One region of the Serratia sp. OS31 genome, then DNA from elsewhere that is predicted to be linked to it. Evidence: predicted binding sites of a transcription regulator. Region 1 holds the regulator's gene; the other holds the start of a gene.
The links. The regulator CRP, encoded in region 1, controls carbon source genes, mostly activating them, when cyclic AMP is high. The targets are predictions, from matches to a motif close to ATGTGANNNNNNTCACAT.
Positions count from the first base shown of each region.

Region 2: H5P17_RS18675 (PTS sugar transporter subunit IIB) is a predicted target of CRP. The motif match lies at 3,456-3,473, and genes of this name have one in related genera.

Region 1 covers NZ_JACJFQ010000038.1:10,693-17,906, forward strand. Annotated here, with positions in the region: gene H5P17_RS22965 (aminodeoxychorismate synthase component II) at 1-168, shown strand, start outside; gene H5P17_RS22970 (aspartate aminotransferase family protein) at 300-1,517, shown strand; gene H5P17_RS22975 (YccS/YhfK family putative transporter) at 1,555-3,630, opposite strand; gene crp (cAMP-activated global transcriptional regulator CRP) at 3,685-4,317, opposite strand; gene H5P17_RS22985 (OsmC family protein) at 4,697-5,104, shown strand; gene H5P17_RS22990 (phosphoribulokinase) at 5,141-6,010, opposite strand; gene H5P17_RS22995 (YheU family protein) at 6,161-6,394, opposite strand; gene H5P17_RS23000 (hydrolase) at 6,391-7,214, opposite strand, start outside.
Region 2 covers NZ_JACJFQ010000024.1:32,553-39,766, forward strand. Annotated here, with positions in the region: gene chbR (transcriptional regulator ChbR) at 1-130, opposite strand, end outside; gene H5P17_RS18665 (glycoside hydrolase family 1 protein) at 145-1,530, opposite strand; gene chbC (PTS N,N'-diacetylchitobiose transporter subunit IIC) at 1,579-2,940, opposite strand; gene H5P17_RS18675 (PTS sugar transporter subunit IIB) at 2,952-3,269, opposite strand; gene H5P17_RS18680 (LysR family transcriptional regulator) at 3,753-4,667, opposite strand; gene H5P17_RS18685 (SDR family NAD(P)-dependent oxidoreductase) at 4,774-5,577, shown strand; gene H5P17_RS18690 (aldo/keto reductase) at 5,624-6,595, shown strand; gene H5P17_RS18695 (hypothetical protein) at 6,625-7,214, shown strand, end outside.

The DNA of each region.
Region 1 (7,214 bases):
CTGCCGGACTGTTTTGAAGTCACCGCCTGGAGCGAGCGCGACGGCGTTCGCGATGAGATCATGGGCATCCGCCACCGGCAGTTGACGCTGGAAGGGGTACAGTTCCACCCAGAAAGCATCCTCAGCGAGCAGGGGCATCAGCTGTTGGATAATTTCCTTAAAAGTTAACTACTTAGATTTTTTTTAGCCGCCAAGGCGATTTGAGTTTGCCCTTAACTGGTTTTTTATGCATATTTTGTGATTATATTTTCACTTAATTGCAATCAAAAGACTGAGTCACTTTCAGGGTGGACCCCATAATGACCGAAAAATCTGCAGTAACCCGCAGCACCTTTGATCAGGTTATCCTGCCTGTTTATGCACCTGCTCAGTTTGTCCCGGTCAGGGGCAAAGGCAGCCGCGTGTGGGACCAGCAAGGGAAAGAGTACATCGACTTCTCCGGCGGTATTGCGGTGACGGCGTTGGGACACTGCCACCCGGCGTTGGTTGAGGCGCTGAAACAGCAGGGCGAAACCCTGTGGCATACCAGCAACGTGTTCACCAACGAACCGGCGCTGCGCCTGGCGACCAAGCTAATTAACGCCACCTTTGCCGATCGGGTGTTTTTTGCCAACTCCGGCGCAGAGGCTAACGAGGCGGCCTTCAAACTGGCGCGTCATTATGCGATTACCCGCCACAGTCCGTACAAAACCAAAATCATCGCCTTCTATAACGCGTTTCACGGCCGCACGCTGTTTACCGTCTCTGTAGGCGGACAGGCCAAGTATTCCGACGGTTTTGGACCGAAACCGGCCGATATCGTCCACGTGCCGTTCAACGATCTGGCCGCGGTGAAAGCGGTGATGGACGACCATACCTGCGCGGTGGTGATGGAGCCGATCCAGGGTGAGGGCGGGATTACCCCGGTAGATGCCGACTTCCTCAAGGGCGTACGCGAACTGTGCGACAAGCATCAGGCGCTGCTGGTATTCGACGAAGTGCAAAGCGGTATGGGACGCAGTGGCAAACTGTTCGCCTATATGCACTATGGCGTGACGCCAGACATCCTCACCACGGCCAAAGCGCTTGGCGGTGGCTTCCCGGTCAGCGCCATGCTGACCACCGAAGAGATTGCTTCGGTGATGCAGGTGGGCACCCATGGCACCACCTACGGCGGCAATCCGCTGGCCTGCGCGGTGGCGGAGGCGGCGCTGGACGTGATCAATACGCCGGAAGTGCTCAGTGGCATTGAACTGCGTCATGGATTGTACGTGCAGGCGTTAAAACAGATTGGCGAGAAATATGGTGTTTTCAGCGACATTCGCGGCATGGGCCTGCTGATCGGTGCCGAATTGACTGCGCCGTATCATGGCAAGGCGCGCGATTTCCTGACTGCCGCTGCTGCGCGCGGGTTGATGATCCTCAATGCCGGGCCAAACGTGATTCGTTTTGCGCCTTCGCTGGTAGTAGCAACCGAGGATATTGACGAAGGGATGGCGCTGTTTGAGCTGGCGGTACAGGACGTGATTAACGCTTAATACGTCGTGTTGATGTCGAGGGCGCCAGACGGCGCCCTTATTGATCGCGCAGTTTGCGTTTCAGCCAGATGCCATGGTGTGGACGCTGGCGCCAGGCCAACGACGAAATGGTGTGCATGACGCTCAGGTGGGACAAAATCCGCCGCAGGTGACGCTCCATTTCGGTTACCGGCATCTCCGGGTGCAAATCCGGCGGCTGCATAATGGCGCTGCCACTGCTCGGGCCGTCGTATTCCAGCCGCTGCTGACAGCTTTGCAGCGCGATTTCACAAGTCTGCAGATACTCCTCCGCCAGCTTTGGCGTCAGCATATAGTGTTCGCGCGCCAGAATGGTCATCGCATTCAGGTGTTCGACAATAAACTGGCTGTGCGTGACCCACAGGCGCATATCTGCCAGATAGCTCGATTCAAACCCCGGTTCCTGCATCGCCTGATTAAGTGAGGTGAACAGCGCGTTGTGCGCCTGATTGACCTGCATACGAGCATAGGCCAGCGCACTGGCATCGGGCTCTTGTTCTTCCAGCAACAGGCGCAGCGCCTGCTGATCGTTTTCCAATGCCTGATGGGCATTCTTGCGTAGCAAACCGCTTTGCCACTGTGGCCACAGCCAGATGGTGCTACCGAACACCAGCACGCAGCCGATCAGCGTGTCGATCAGGCGCGGCACCAGGAAGTGTGTGCCGTTCAGGGCCAACAGTTGCAGGGTATAGACCGCCGTCACCGTAAAGCCAATCACCGCCAGCCCGTAATTTTTACGTGAAACCAGGTAGGCCAGCAGCGTGATCACCAGCATCACGCCCAGCGTCTCAGCCTCGGGCAGCTGCAGTTGCAGTAACCCGGCGGCAATCACCAACCCAACCAGGGTGCCGAGCGCACGGTGCTGGATACGCACCCGAGTGGCGTTGTAGCCGTTTTGGCTCACCAGCATGATGGTCAACAGGATCCAGTAAGGCTTTGGCAGATTGAACATCATGCCCAGGCTGCTGCCCGCCGCCAGGGTGACTCCCAGCCGAGCCGCATTGCGCAGGGCGTTGGATTTGAACGACAGATAACTGACCAGCGCGGGCCAGAACGGCAGACGGTTTTGATTGGCCATCAGATCGCGTCGGTAGAGTGGGTGCTGGGTGCGCAGCAGGCGGGCGATGCGGCTGAAGTGGTAGTAACAGAATTGGCCGACCGGGTTGTCCGGATGCTGCGCCGCCACTTTTTCCAGGGCGGCCAGTTCATTGTCCATATTGAAACGCTGAGAATGCTGATGATAGAGAATGTCATGCGCTACCGTGCGCAGCCGGTTGGCAATCACCTGTGCATTGCGGCGGATGATGGCCTCGGCCTGGCTCTGTTCTACCAGCTTTTGTACCTCTTCCGGCAGATGCAGGCTGACGGTGATGTGCTCCTGTAAATCCAGAGCGACCTGGAAGGTGCGTTGCAGACGCTTTTGCTCGAGATTGCTGGCATGGGGCAGAAAATTAAGTTGTTGATACAGCAAAGTGATCAGGTCCATGACCTTTTGCTGGCGCACCAGCAGTGGCGGTAACGCGGTCTGTGGATCGGTGTGCTGGGTTAACAGTGAATATTTGGCTTCGAAGTAGTCCGCCAGTTCCAGATAGAGCTGGTTGAGCGATTCGCGCATCGGTTGCTCTTTCCACAGCTTGAACCAGAACCAGGTAAACAGGCCGTACCAGGCGGTGCCCACGATATACAACAGGGGCGCGTGCCAAAGCGGCACCGTACCAGCCATGCTGAGAGAGAAGATGGCGGCAACCAGCGCGGCGGGCAGCAGGCGGGCATGCAGCGGGCTGATTTCACCGCTGACGCCAAGCAGCAGCGCCAGGCCCAGCATCAGTATCGGCAGCGGCAACTGCCAAAGTAGCGCCTGTTGCAGCAGCAGGCTGCTGAGCGCAAAGAGCGAACCGCCGACGATCAGGCGTTTGAAGAAGCGTTTGTGGGGCGTGTCCAGCCCGGCGATGTTGCAGCAGGCGGGAACCAGAGAAAACAGCAGGCCGTATTGCAGTTGGCCGATCAGCAGGCCAAGCAGAACCGGCAGGCACAGCACCAGCGTTTGCCGCAGTGCGTAATTGACTTCCGGATGGTAAATCAGTCGGCGCCACATGATAAATCGGGGCATAAAAAAACGGCGCGAATCATCGCGCCGTTTTTTCAGTGATTAACGGGTGCCGTAAACGACAATAGTTTTGCCGTGAGCGGAGATCAGGTTTTGATCTTCCAGCATTTTCAGGATACGACCCACGGTTTCACGAGAGCAACCGACGATCTGGCCAATTTCCTGACGGGTGATTTTAATCTGCATGCCATCCGGATGGGTCATGGCATCAGGCTGTTTCGCCAGGTTCAGCAGGGTTTGCGCGATGCGGCCCGTAACGTCCAGGAAGGCGAGGTTACCCACTTTCTCAGAGGTTATCTGCAGGCGGTTTGCCATCTGGGCAGACAGGCGCATCAGGATGTCCGGGTTAACCTGGATCAGCTGGCGGAATTTCTTGTAGGAAATTTCAGCCACTTCGCAGGCGGTCTTCGCCCTAACCCAGGCGCTACGCTCCTGACCTTCTTCAAACAATCCAAGCTCGCCGATGAAATCCCCCTGGTTAAGGTAGGACAGGATCATCTCTTTACCTTCTTCATCCTTAATCAGCACCGCAACGGAGCCTTTAACGATGTAGTAAAGCGTTTCGGCTTTTTCACCTTGGTGAATCAGCGTACTTTTGGATGGATATTTGTGGATATGGCAATGAGACAGGAACCATTCGAGAGTAGGGTCTGTTTGCGGTTTGCCGAGAACCATTCGCTGTTATCCTCTGTTGTTATCGCTGCCTTGTGTCACAGGGGTCAGAGTTCCCTGTAAAACGTGCTGTCGCCGTTGTTTTAATGGTGGCTATCAGCAGGTTTTGAGGCGTGTCATAAATATACGCTGTCGCTCTAGCATATTAACTTGCCGGGAGAGCTGCAAGCTACATTCTGTTAACATACCGGTAAAGGAGCCTTTCCCTGGGAGTTTCCCTGAAATCAGTGTCCCGGAAAGATTTATTGCGGCTCTGTTTGTAGCACAGAGTGAGGCGGGTGTCTTGTGTTGTCTCGCTTCAGCATGATTAGCATCAGGTTCCGTTGCCAGTTTCTATGCGAAAGCGTACTGTGATTTTAAGAAATTAACCGGAGTGACCAGCATGCAGGCAAGAGTTAAGTGGGTGGAAGGGTTGACGTTTCTGGGCGAATCCGCGTCTGGCCATCAGGTATTGATGGACGGCAACGCCGGCGATAAAGCACCCAGTCCGATGGAAATGGTGCTGATGTCAGTAGGGGGATGCAGTGCAATCGACGTGGTGTCGATCCTGCAAAAAGGACGTAATGACGTGCGTGATTGCGAGGTGAAGCTGACCTCTGAACGTCGCGAAGAAGCGCCACGGTTGTTTACCCACATCAATCTGCATTTTATCGTGAGCGGCAAAGATTTGAGCGACAAGATCGTGGAGCGTGCGGTAAACCTCTCGGCCGAGAAGTACTGTTCGGTTTCACTGATGCTGAGCAAAGCCGCCAGCGTGACCCACAGTTTTGAAATCCGCGACCTGGCGTAACGGATAAAGGGGCGCGGTTGTGCCGCGCCCTGTTGTCTACTCGATTTTTTTTCCTTCCAGCAGTCGCTGCACCAGCGGCGCCATGATCAGCTCCATCGCCAGCCCCATTTTGCCACCCGGTACCACCAGCGTATTGATATGCGAGATAAAAGATCCCTGCAGCATTGCCAGCAGATAAGGGAAGTCGATCTGGTCCAGCCCGCGGAAGTGGATCACCACAAAGCTCTCGTCCAGCGAAGGGATAGCCTTGGCGGCGAACGGGTTGGAGGTGTCTACCGTCGGCACCCGTTGGAAGTTGATATGGGTGCGTGAGAACTGCGGCGTGATGTAGTTGATGTAGTCTTCCATCGAACGAACCACCGAATCCATCACCGCTTCGCGGGAGTGGCCGCGTTCACCGGTATCGCGGATCAGCTTCTGGATCCATTCCAGGTTGACGATCGGCACCACGCCAACCAGCAGATCGACGTGTTTGGCCACGTCGATCTGTTCGGTCACGACGCCACCGTGCAATCCTTCGTAGAACAGCATGTCGGTGGGTGCCGGCAAAGCTTCCCAGGGGGTGAAGGTGCCGGGAACCTGATTATAGGGCACCGCTTCATCGTAGGTATGCAGATACTTGCGTGAGCGGCCGGTGCCGTTTTTGCCGTAGTCGAGAAAGCTTTGCTGCAGCAGGCCGAAGTCATTGGCTTCGGGGCCAAAATAGCTGATATGGCGGCCGAGATCGCGCGCTTTGCGGATCGCCGCGTCCATTTCCGGCCGGGTGTAGCGGTGGAAGCTGTCGCCTTCCAGCTCGGCGGCGCGGATGTTCAACTGCTGAAAGATTTTACGGAACGCCACGCTGGTGGTGGTGGTGCCGGCCCCGCTGGAGCCGGTCACTGCGATAACGGGATGTTTGGCGGACATGGTATAGGTCACTCCGTGTTAAATGCGCAGGCGTCAGATATCATTATTGGTCTGTTTGACGCCCTTTCGCCAAGGGCAAAATTCCGCGCGTTGGTTTGCAATACCGCATTGTTACCTGATTTTTTCCGTCAGTCATAGAACCGATCGCCACTAAATTTCTTCCTGCCCGGCGCGGAACTGGCCGCGCGGCATGATGTTGACGGTCTCATGCAGTTCTGACCAAACCAGCAACACCTCGCCGTTTTTCAACTGGCGGCGCACGTCTTCCACTTTCTGTTCCAGCGAACGTTCGTGCTCGCCGTAGTCGGTGCCTTCGCGTAGCACAAAGGACTCGATCAGGCTGTTCAGGGTCTCAGTTTCCAGTTCTTTCCAGGGGATAATCACTTGGCGGTGTCCAGATAAGGGGAAAGCCAGGATGGAATACGGTATTCCAGCCACATTTGGGGATGTTTCAAGGTGCCGCCGACAAAACCGACGTGGCCACCAAACTCGGTCAACTGATACTCAATGTTGTGCGGCAGCGTGGCGACTTCGGGGATCACTTCGTCGGTCATAAAGGGATCGTCTTTGGCATGGATGATCAATAACGGCGTCTGGATCGTCGGCAACAGCGGCAGGGCGCTGCAACGACGGTAATAATCGCTGGCATCGCTGAAGCCGTGGATGCGCGAAGTAATGGCATCGTCAAAGTCGCGGATCCGGCGCAACGCCTTGAGCTGCGGCAGTTTGAGCGGCAGGGTATCAGGATAGTGCAGCAGCTTGCGAGTGGCGTTTTGTTTTAACTGCCCGAGCAGATAGCGCTGATAAACGCGCGAGAAGCCTTGTTCCATACGCCACGAACAGGGCTCCAGCATCAGCGGCGCGGAGACCACGACCGCCGCCTGCAGCAGGCTTTCCGCCCGCTGCTGCGCCAGGTAGCAGGCCAGCATGTTACCGCCGAGCGAGACGCCGACCGCGGCGGTGGGCGTTTCACCGTAGGTCGCGCGCAGCCACTGCAGGAAGAAACGCGCATCTTCCGTTTCTCCGGAGTGATAGATGCGCTGCTTGCGGTTCGGCACGCCGCTGCAACCGCGAAAATGCATCACCACGCCAAGCCAGCCTTTTTCACGCCAGGCGTTGAGTTGACCATGAGCGTAGGGGCTGTAGAAGTTGCCTTCCAGCCCGTGGAACAGCACCACGCGCGGTTTGCCGGCAGCCAGAGTCG
Region 2 (7,214 bases), on a different contig from region 1:
GCTGATGCAGCCCAGTGGCGCTTTCCACCTTGTTATAAATAAACAAATGGAAATCTTTGCAGTTAAAGAAATCCTGCTCCCGTATCAGCTTAACGTCGTTCGCATTCAGCGAAACCAGGCTCTCAGACATCGCATGCGCTCCCGTTAATCAAAGCCGTTCTGCCGGGCCGTCTCGGCAAACCAATAGCCACTTTTCTTCAGCGTGCGCTGTTGGCTCTCCCGCTCGAGCCGAACTAACCCGTAGCGATTCTTGTAGGCATTAAGCCAGGACCAGCAGTCGATAAAGGTCCACAAATGATAACCTTTGCAGTTGGAACCCTCCGACAGCGCCTGATGCAGCCATTTCAGATGATCGCGGATAAAGTCGATTCGATAATCGTCCTCCACCCGCCCAGTAGGGCCGATAAAAGCCTCTTCACCCTCTACGCCCATGCCGTTTTCTGAAATATAGCAGGGAATGTTGCCGTAGTTTTCCTTCAGATCCATCAGGATGTCATACAGCCCTTTTTCATAGATTTCCCAACCCCGATGCGGATTGATCTTGCGGCCAGGCATGTCGTAATAGCTGAACAGATCTTCCGGCATCGTCACGGGTGCGTCGGCCCGGTAGCCTTCTTTCGCTTTAACCCTGCGCGGTTGATAGTAATTGACGCCCAGAATATCCACCACGCCGTCGGCAATCAGCTGTGCGTCCTCCGGTACCGTTTGTGGCAATAAATCATTGGCCCGCAGTATATCCACCAGATCTTGCGGATAACGCCCTTTGGTCACAGGATCGAGGAAGCTTTTGTTCAGCAACAGATCCGCATGATGGGCGGCCACGCCATCTTCCCGGCTGTTCGAACGAGGGTAAGTCGGGCTCAGGTTCAAAATAATGCCAATCGCACCTTGATGGCCCAGCGCCCTGAACGCCTTCACCGCTTTGGCATGGGCCAGCACGCTGTGGTAAGCCACCGCGACGGCCCTTTTAAAATCAACCACGCAAGGATAATGCAGGTCATTCAGATAGCCCGCTTCGACCGGCACAATCGGCTCGTTAAAAGTAAACCAATGAGTGACGCGATCGCCGAACAGGCTGAAACAGGTTTTGGCGTAGCGGGCGTAGGCTTCCACCACCGCCCGGCTTTCCCAGCCGCCTTTTCGCTGCATGCACATAGGCATGTCAAAATGGTAAAGGTTGATAAACGGCGTAATGCCCTCAGCCAGCAGGCCATCGATAAGCGCGTTATAGAAAGCGACGGCTTTTGGGTTCACCTCGCCTTCCCCATCCGGGATCAACCGTGACCAGGAGATGGAGGTTCTGAAGGTGTTATGTCCAAGCTTTTTTAACAGCAGGATGTCTTGCTGGAAATGGTCATAAAAGGTGGATGCCTCGGACGGACCGACCTGATGATGAAAGCGTTCTGGCGCAATGTCATACCAGTAATCGAAGATGTTCTGACTTTTGCCATCCCGTGCAGAGGCCCCTTCCGACTGCGGCGCAGAGGTCGCGCTTCCCCACCAGAAATCATCAGCAAATTGATATTTCATCCAAACGCCCCTAAAACCGGGGCAGCAACGGCTGCCCCGGACTGACAGTTAGAATTTCAGCGCCTTGGCGATGTCTTCTTCGCTTTCGGTAGCCTGATCGATCTGGCTCTGCGCCTTGTTGGAAATCATCACAAACGGCAGGTAAATCAAGGTCGCCACGCCCAGGTTGAAGAAGCTCAGCAACATGGCAACGATACTGCCGTTGGTGTTGAAGAACGCCCCCAGGCCCACCGGCATGGTCCAGGGCGCAATGTTGGTGATCGGCGGGATCATTCCGGTGTAGTAGGCCACCGTGGTGATGATCGTCAATACCGGTTGAACCAGGATGAACGGGATAAACATCACCGGGTTCATGATCACCGGCAGGCCGAACAGGATAGGTTCGTTGATCTGGAAGATGCCCGACGGGGTAGCCAGCTTGGCGACCTGACGATAGTCTTCACGGCGCGAGGCGATAAAGATGGCGATAATCAGCCCCAGCGTAGACCCGGTTCCCCCCAGATAGATATAGGAGTCGACGAAAGGCTTCGCCCACATGTGGAACTCTTTGCCGGCGGCAACGGCGGCTTCGACCGAACCATACTTGTTGTAAAGCTCTACGTTTTCCAGCGCGAATGGCGTCATGATGCCGCTGTCCAGTGCGGCTAGCGCCATAGAGCCATGCACCCCGAAGAACCACAGCAGCGAGGAGAACATCACATACACCCAGCCGACCACGCTGCCCATTTTCGCCAGCGGAGCCGAGATGCTGTCCATGATGATCTGGTGGAAGTTGGTTCCCCACAACGTCAGGCAATAGGCAATCACGCCCATGATCGACAGGATCAGGAAGCCGGGGATCAGTGCGGAGAACGAGCGAGATACGGAAGAAGGTACGCTGTCAGGCAGGCTGATGACCCAGTTGCGGCGCACCACAAAGGTAAACATCTCCGCCACCACCAGGCCGATCACCATGCCGGAAATGATGTTGGCGCCGCCAAGCCAGTTAGCACCGACGGCATAAGCCTCTCCGACGCTGAACGGCGTTACCGTCATAAAGGCGGCAACCGCCAGCAGCGCGGCCGCCAGCGGGTCAACCTTACGTTCCTCCGCTAAAGCCATACTGATAAAGAAGGGCGTCATCAGGGACATAATCCCCAGGGTGCCGTTATAAACGCTGCCACCGATGGTCTTCAGGCTGTTTAGCGTTTCAATGGTGGACGCATCCAGCCGTACCCCCAATGAAAAGAAGAACGAGCCTTCGCCGAAACTGAGGAATACGTTGTTGATCAGAACGAACATCGCCCCGGTCAACGTCAGCGGCATTAATCGAATGAACCCGTTTTTGATGGCATTAACATGGGGCTGTTTACCAATTTTCACGGCAAAAGGCAGTATGACCTTTTCCAACGAGGCAATTAACGTATTCACGGCAGACCCCTTTATTGGTTAGCTTTTTTTATGGTGGCGACCGCGGCCTTCAACACCCCAAGGCCATCGAGCTTGCCGTATAAAGCGGAGTCGATCACTTCGACGGGCTTATTAGGCAACTGTTTTTGTACTTCGGCTAACGTATAGGCAATCTGTGGCCCCAGCAGGATCAAATCTGCCTCAGCGCCCTTTTCTGCGGCCAGCGCCTCAGGATAAGCGGCAATGATCACCGGCACCTCGTACTTCTCGGCCTGCGCCTTCATTTTTGAAACCAGCAGGGAAGTCGACATACCGGCAGAACAAAACAGATAGATTTTTTTCTTTTCCATACCCAATCCCTCAAGATAATCAAAAAAGCCCCGTGTCATTTGTTTGCCAGATGCAATAGCGATTGCCTCACGCACTTTCCTTATGAAAATTTCCGTTGCTCTGCCCTGGTTGAGAACAGTATACGGAGGCATCGGAGCGGACCGGTAAGCTGTCGACAGAGAGAACCGTCTCTCCTTGACCTTCCCGATTGACCCTCTTCACATTTTGCATAAAAAATTAGTGTGACCGGGCTCACAAACAACCTTAAATTATCGAATAAATTCATCGAAAATAAATAAATACCAATTATAAACAATATGTTATAAACATGCAGAGTATTTATGGATTATTCTTATCGCGGGATCGTGCTGTGGGGGATAAGTGAGCAGAAAATAGTTCGCCCTTGATGAGAACCGGTCACCAAGGGCTGGCGTAAAGACCGACGAAAAAGCGGCGGGAATGAGAGTTTTTTTGAACCGGCAAGATTGGCTAACGGGCAAGCATTACTCTTCGTCATGGCCTGTCTGGCTGGGATAGCGCACCACATTAATGACGGTAGACAATGCCACCGAGTGGTTTCTGCGATTCGGGTAATAGAGATAAAAGCCAGGGAACGGCGCGCACCACTCAGCCATAACTTGCTCCAGACGTCCCGCGGCAAGGTGCTCGCGCACTTCCTGCTCTATCGCGAAGGCGATACCGGCATGGGTTAATGCGGCTTGCAGCATCAGCCTGGCATCATCAAGCACCAGCGGGCTGTTCACCGTCACCGAAAGCATTTGGTCACCTTTTTTAAAATGCCATTTGTGGAGCTCGCCCGAAGCAATCTTGCGCCATCCGATACAACGATGATTCAGCAAATCTTCGGGATGCTCAGGCCTGCCATAGCGCTGAAAATATTCAGGCGTGGCGACGATGGCAAACCGCAAATCCGGCGTAACCCGTACGGCTCGCATATCGTTATGCAGGTCTTCACCAAGCCTGATGCCCGCATCGAAGCCTTGTTCCACAATATTGGCAAACCCCTCCTCCGCCACAATTTCCAGCGTAATACCGGGATAATCGCGCGCCAGGCGCCCCAAATGCGGTACCAGCACCAGCTCAATGGCCGTTCGGGGGGCATTGATCCTGACCAGCCCCTGGGGTTGGTCGCGAAAGCCATTCAAGCCTTCCAAAGCGGTATCGATGTCCGTAAACGCCGGCGCCAGCTTCGCCAACAAATGCTCACCCGCCTCGGTCGTCGACACATTACGCGTGGTTCGATTCAACAAACGAATGCCGACCTGAGCCTCCAGCTCGCGCATGGTGTGGCTAAGGGTGGGTGGCGTCACACCAAGCCTGGCTGCGGCTCGCCTGAAACTGCGTTCTTTGGCAATAGCCACAAAGGCCACCAGCCCTGACAGGTCGGTTTTTTTCATTAGATTGATATAAATAATTTAATAGTGAGATGAATTTTTAACGGATAGTTATCCATATGGCAACAACATAGCATGGTGAAGTGTTCAATTACCCGGTATTAACGCCATGACTCAATATGCTGATTCAGTACAAACGCCGCTGCGCAAACGTCTGCAAGAAAAAGTCGTTCTGGTCACCGGAGGGGGCACCGGCATCGGGCGCGCCGCCGTCCTGGCCTATGCCCGTGAAGGCGCCAAAGTGGTGCTGGCCGGGCGGCGTTGGGCAGAAATCGAGGCCACCCGGCTCGACGTGATCAAAGAGGGCGGCGACGCGCTGGCCGTGGTGGCGGACATTACGCAGGAAGAGGATATCCGCCGCCTGCTCGCCACGGTGACGGCTCACTACGGGCGGCTGGATATCGCCTTCAACAATGCCGGCATTCTCGGTAACTTCGTCCCCATTCATCAGCAAACCAGCGCGGATTTCGACGCGGTGATAGCCACCAATCTCCGGGGCGTGTGGCTCTCGATTAAATACCAGGTCGAAACATTTCTGTCGCAGAATTCAGGCGGCGTGATCGTCAACACTTCCTCCTGGCTAGCCAAAGGCGCGCTTGCCGGTTCATCAAGTTATTCCGCCAGCAAAGGGGCCCTCGATGCACTGATCCGTGCGGTAGCGCTTGAATATGGCGAAAAAGCTATCCGCATCAACAACATCAACCCCGGCATTATCGATACGCCGATGGCCCATAGCAGCATCTCTGATCCTTCCGCCTTCACGCCGTTCATCACCCACACGCCCGCTCAACGCCTCGGCCTGCCTGAAGATATCGCTGATGTCGCCGTGTGGCTTTCAACGGATGACGCCCGCTTTATTACCGGCCAAAGCCTGCTGGTCGACGGTGGCTACACCATCGCCGGAATGCGTTGAAAGGCAGGCATGCCGACCCTTAACCCGCACCTCAGAAGGAAAAATGATGAACTACGTTCGCCTTGGTAACAGTGGCCTGAAAGTTTCCCGACTCTGTCTGGGCTGCATGACCTATGGGGCTCCCGCCTGGCGGCCCTGGGTATTACCCGAAGCCCAAGCCCGCCCTTTTATCCGTGACGCGCTGGAAGCCGGAATTAACTTTTTCGATACCGCCAATATTTACTCCGCAGGCGAAAGCGAACGCATTCTCGGCCGTGCGTTGAAAGACTTTGCTCGCCGGGAGGATATGGTGATAGCCACCAAGGCGTTCTTCCCTACAAGCGAGCATCCCAACAGCCGCGGTCTGTCGCGCAAACATATCATTCAGAGCGTCGAAGCTTCTCTACAGCGTCTGGGGACGGACTATATAGACCTGTTCGTCATGCACCGCTTCGATGAGGAAACGCCGATTGAGGAAACGGCCGACACGCTCGATACCTTGGTGCGTGCCGGCAAGATCCGTTACCTCGGCGCGTCTTCCATGCATGCCTGGCGCTTTATGAAAATGCTGGATTTTCAGCGCCATAATAAATTGGCCCCCTTTATTTCCATGCAAAGTCAGTACAACCTGATCACGCGCGAAGATGAGCTGGATTTAATTCCGCTGTGTCAGGAGGAAGGTATCGGCCTTACGCCCTGGTCGCCGTTGGCTCGCGGCACGCTGGCCGGAGCAAAGGGATCCGGCACATTACGCGCCGAAACTGACGAACAAAGCCCACGTTGGTACGGCGGGAGAAGCGAAGTAGAGCAATCCATCCAGGCCGTCGAAAGCATCGCCGCCGTTCGGGGAGTGCCTACGGCTCAGGTATCCCTCGCCTGGCTGGTGTCCAAAACGGCGGTCGCGGCCCCCATTGTGGGCATGTCCAAATCGCACCATCTCCAGGATGCCCTTAAGGCACTGTCTCTCACGCTGTCCAGTCAGGAAATCGCATCGCTTGAAGCACCCATGAAAGAGCAAATTCGCCCTCCGCGTTGGTAACCCCCATCATCCAGAACAAGAGAGGCTTCATGTTAAACCTATTGAAATATCACCCTGCACGGGCCGCACTCACCGCCCTGGCGCTCGCCATGATGATGCCTGCGGTTTCCGCTTCCGCGACATCCATTGCAACCCCCGCCTGCACATCAACCAGCCTGAAGCTACCGCCTGGCGCGCGCTATCCAAATGGCATAGCCCGTGCCTCTGACGGAACGCTGTACGTGGGCTTGGTCACCAGTGGGCGTATCCTGCGCAAACGTCCGAACGAGAATTGGCAGACCTTCTTTGCCGGGGCCGACACCGTTTTCTCCTCAACCACCCTGAGGCTGGATGAACAGCATGGGCTGTTATGGGGAAACTCTCCCGATTTCCTGCCGGCGGGCCAAACCCGCCCTCACCGTATTTTCGCCCTCAATATCTCGGATGCCACGATCAATCGAAGTTTAACGCTGCCTGAGGGAGGAATGGGCAATGACCTGGTCGTCGGCAAAGATGGCACGGTGTACGTCACCGAAACCAAAGCGGGCAGCATCATGAGGTTACGCCCGGGCGAGAGCGAGTTTAAGATCATCTTTCGCGATCCACGCCTGGCCGATCCAAGTGGCCTCGGTGCCGCAGG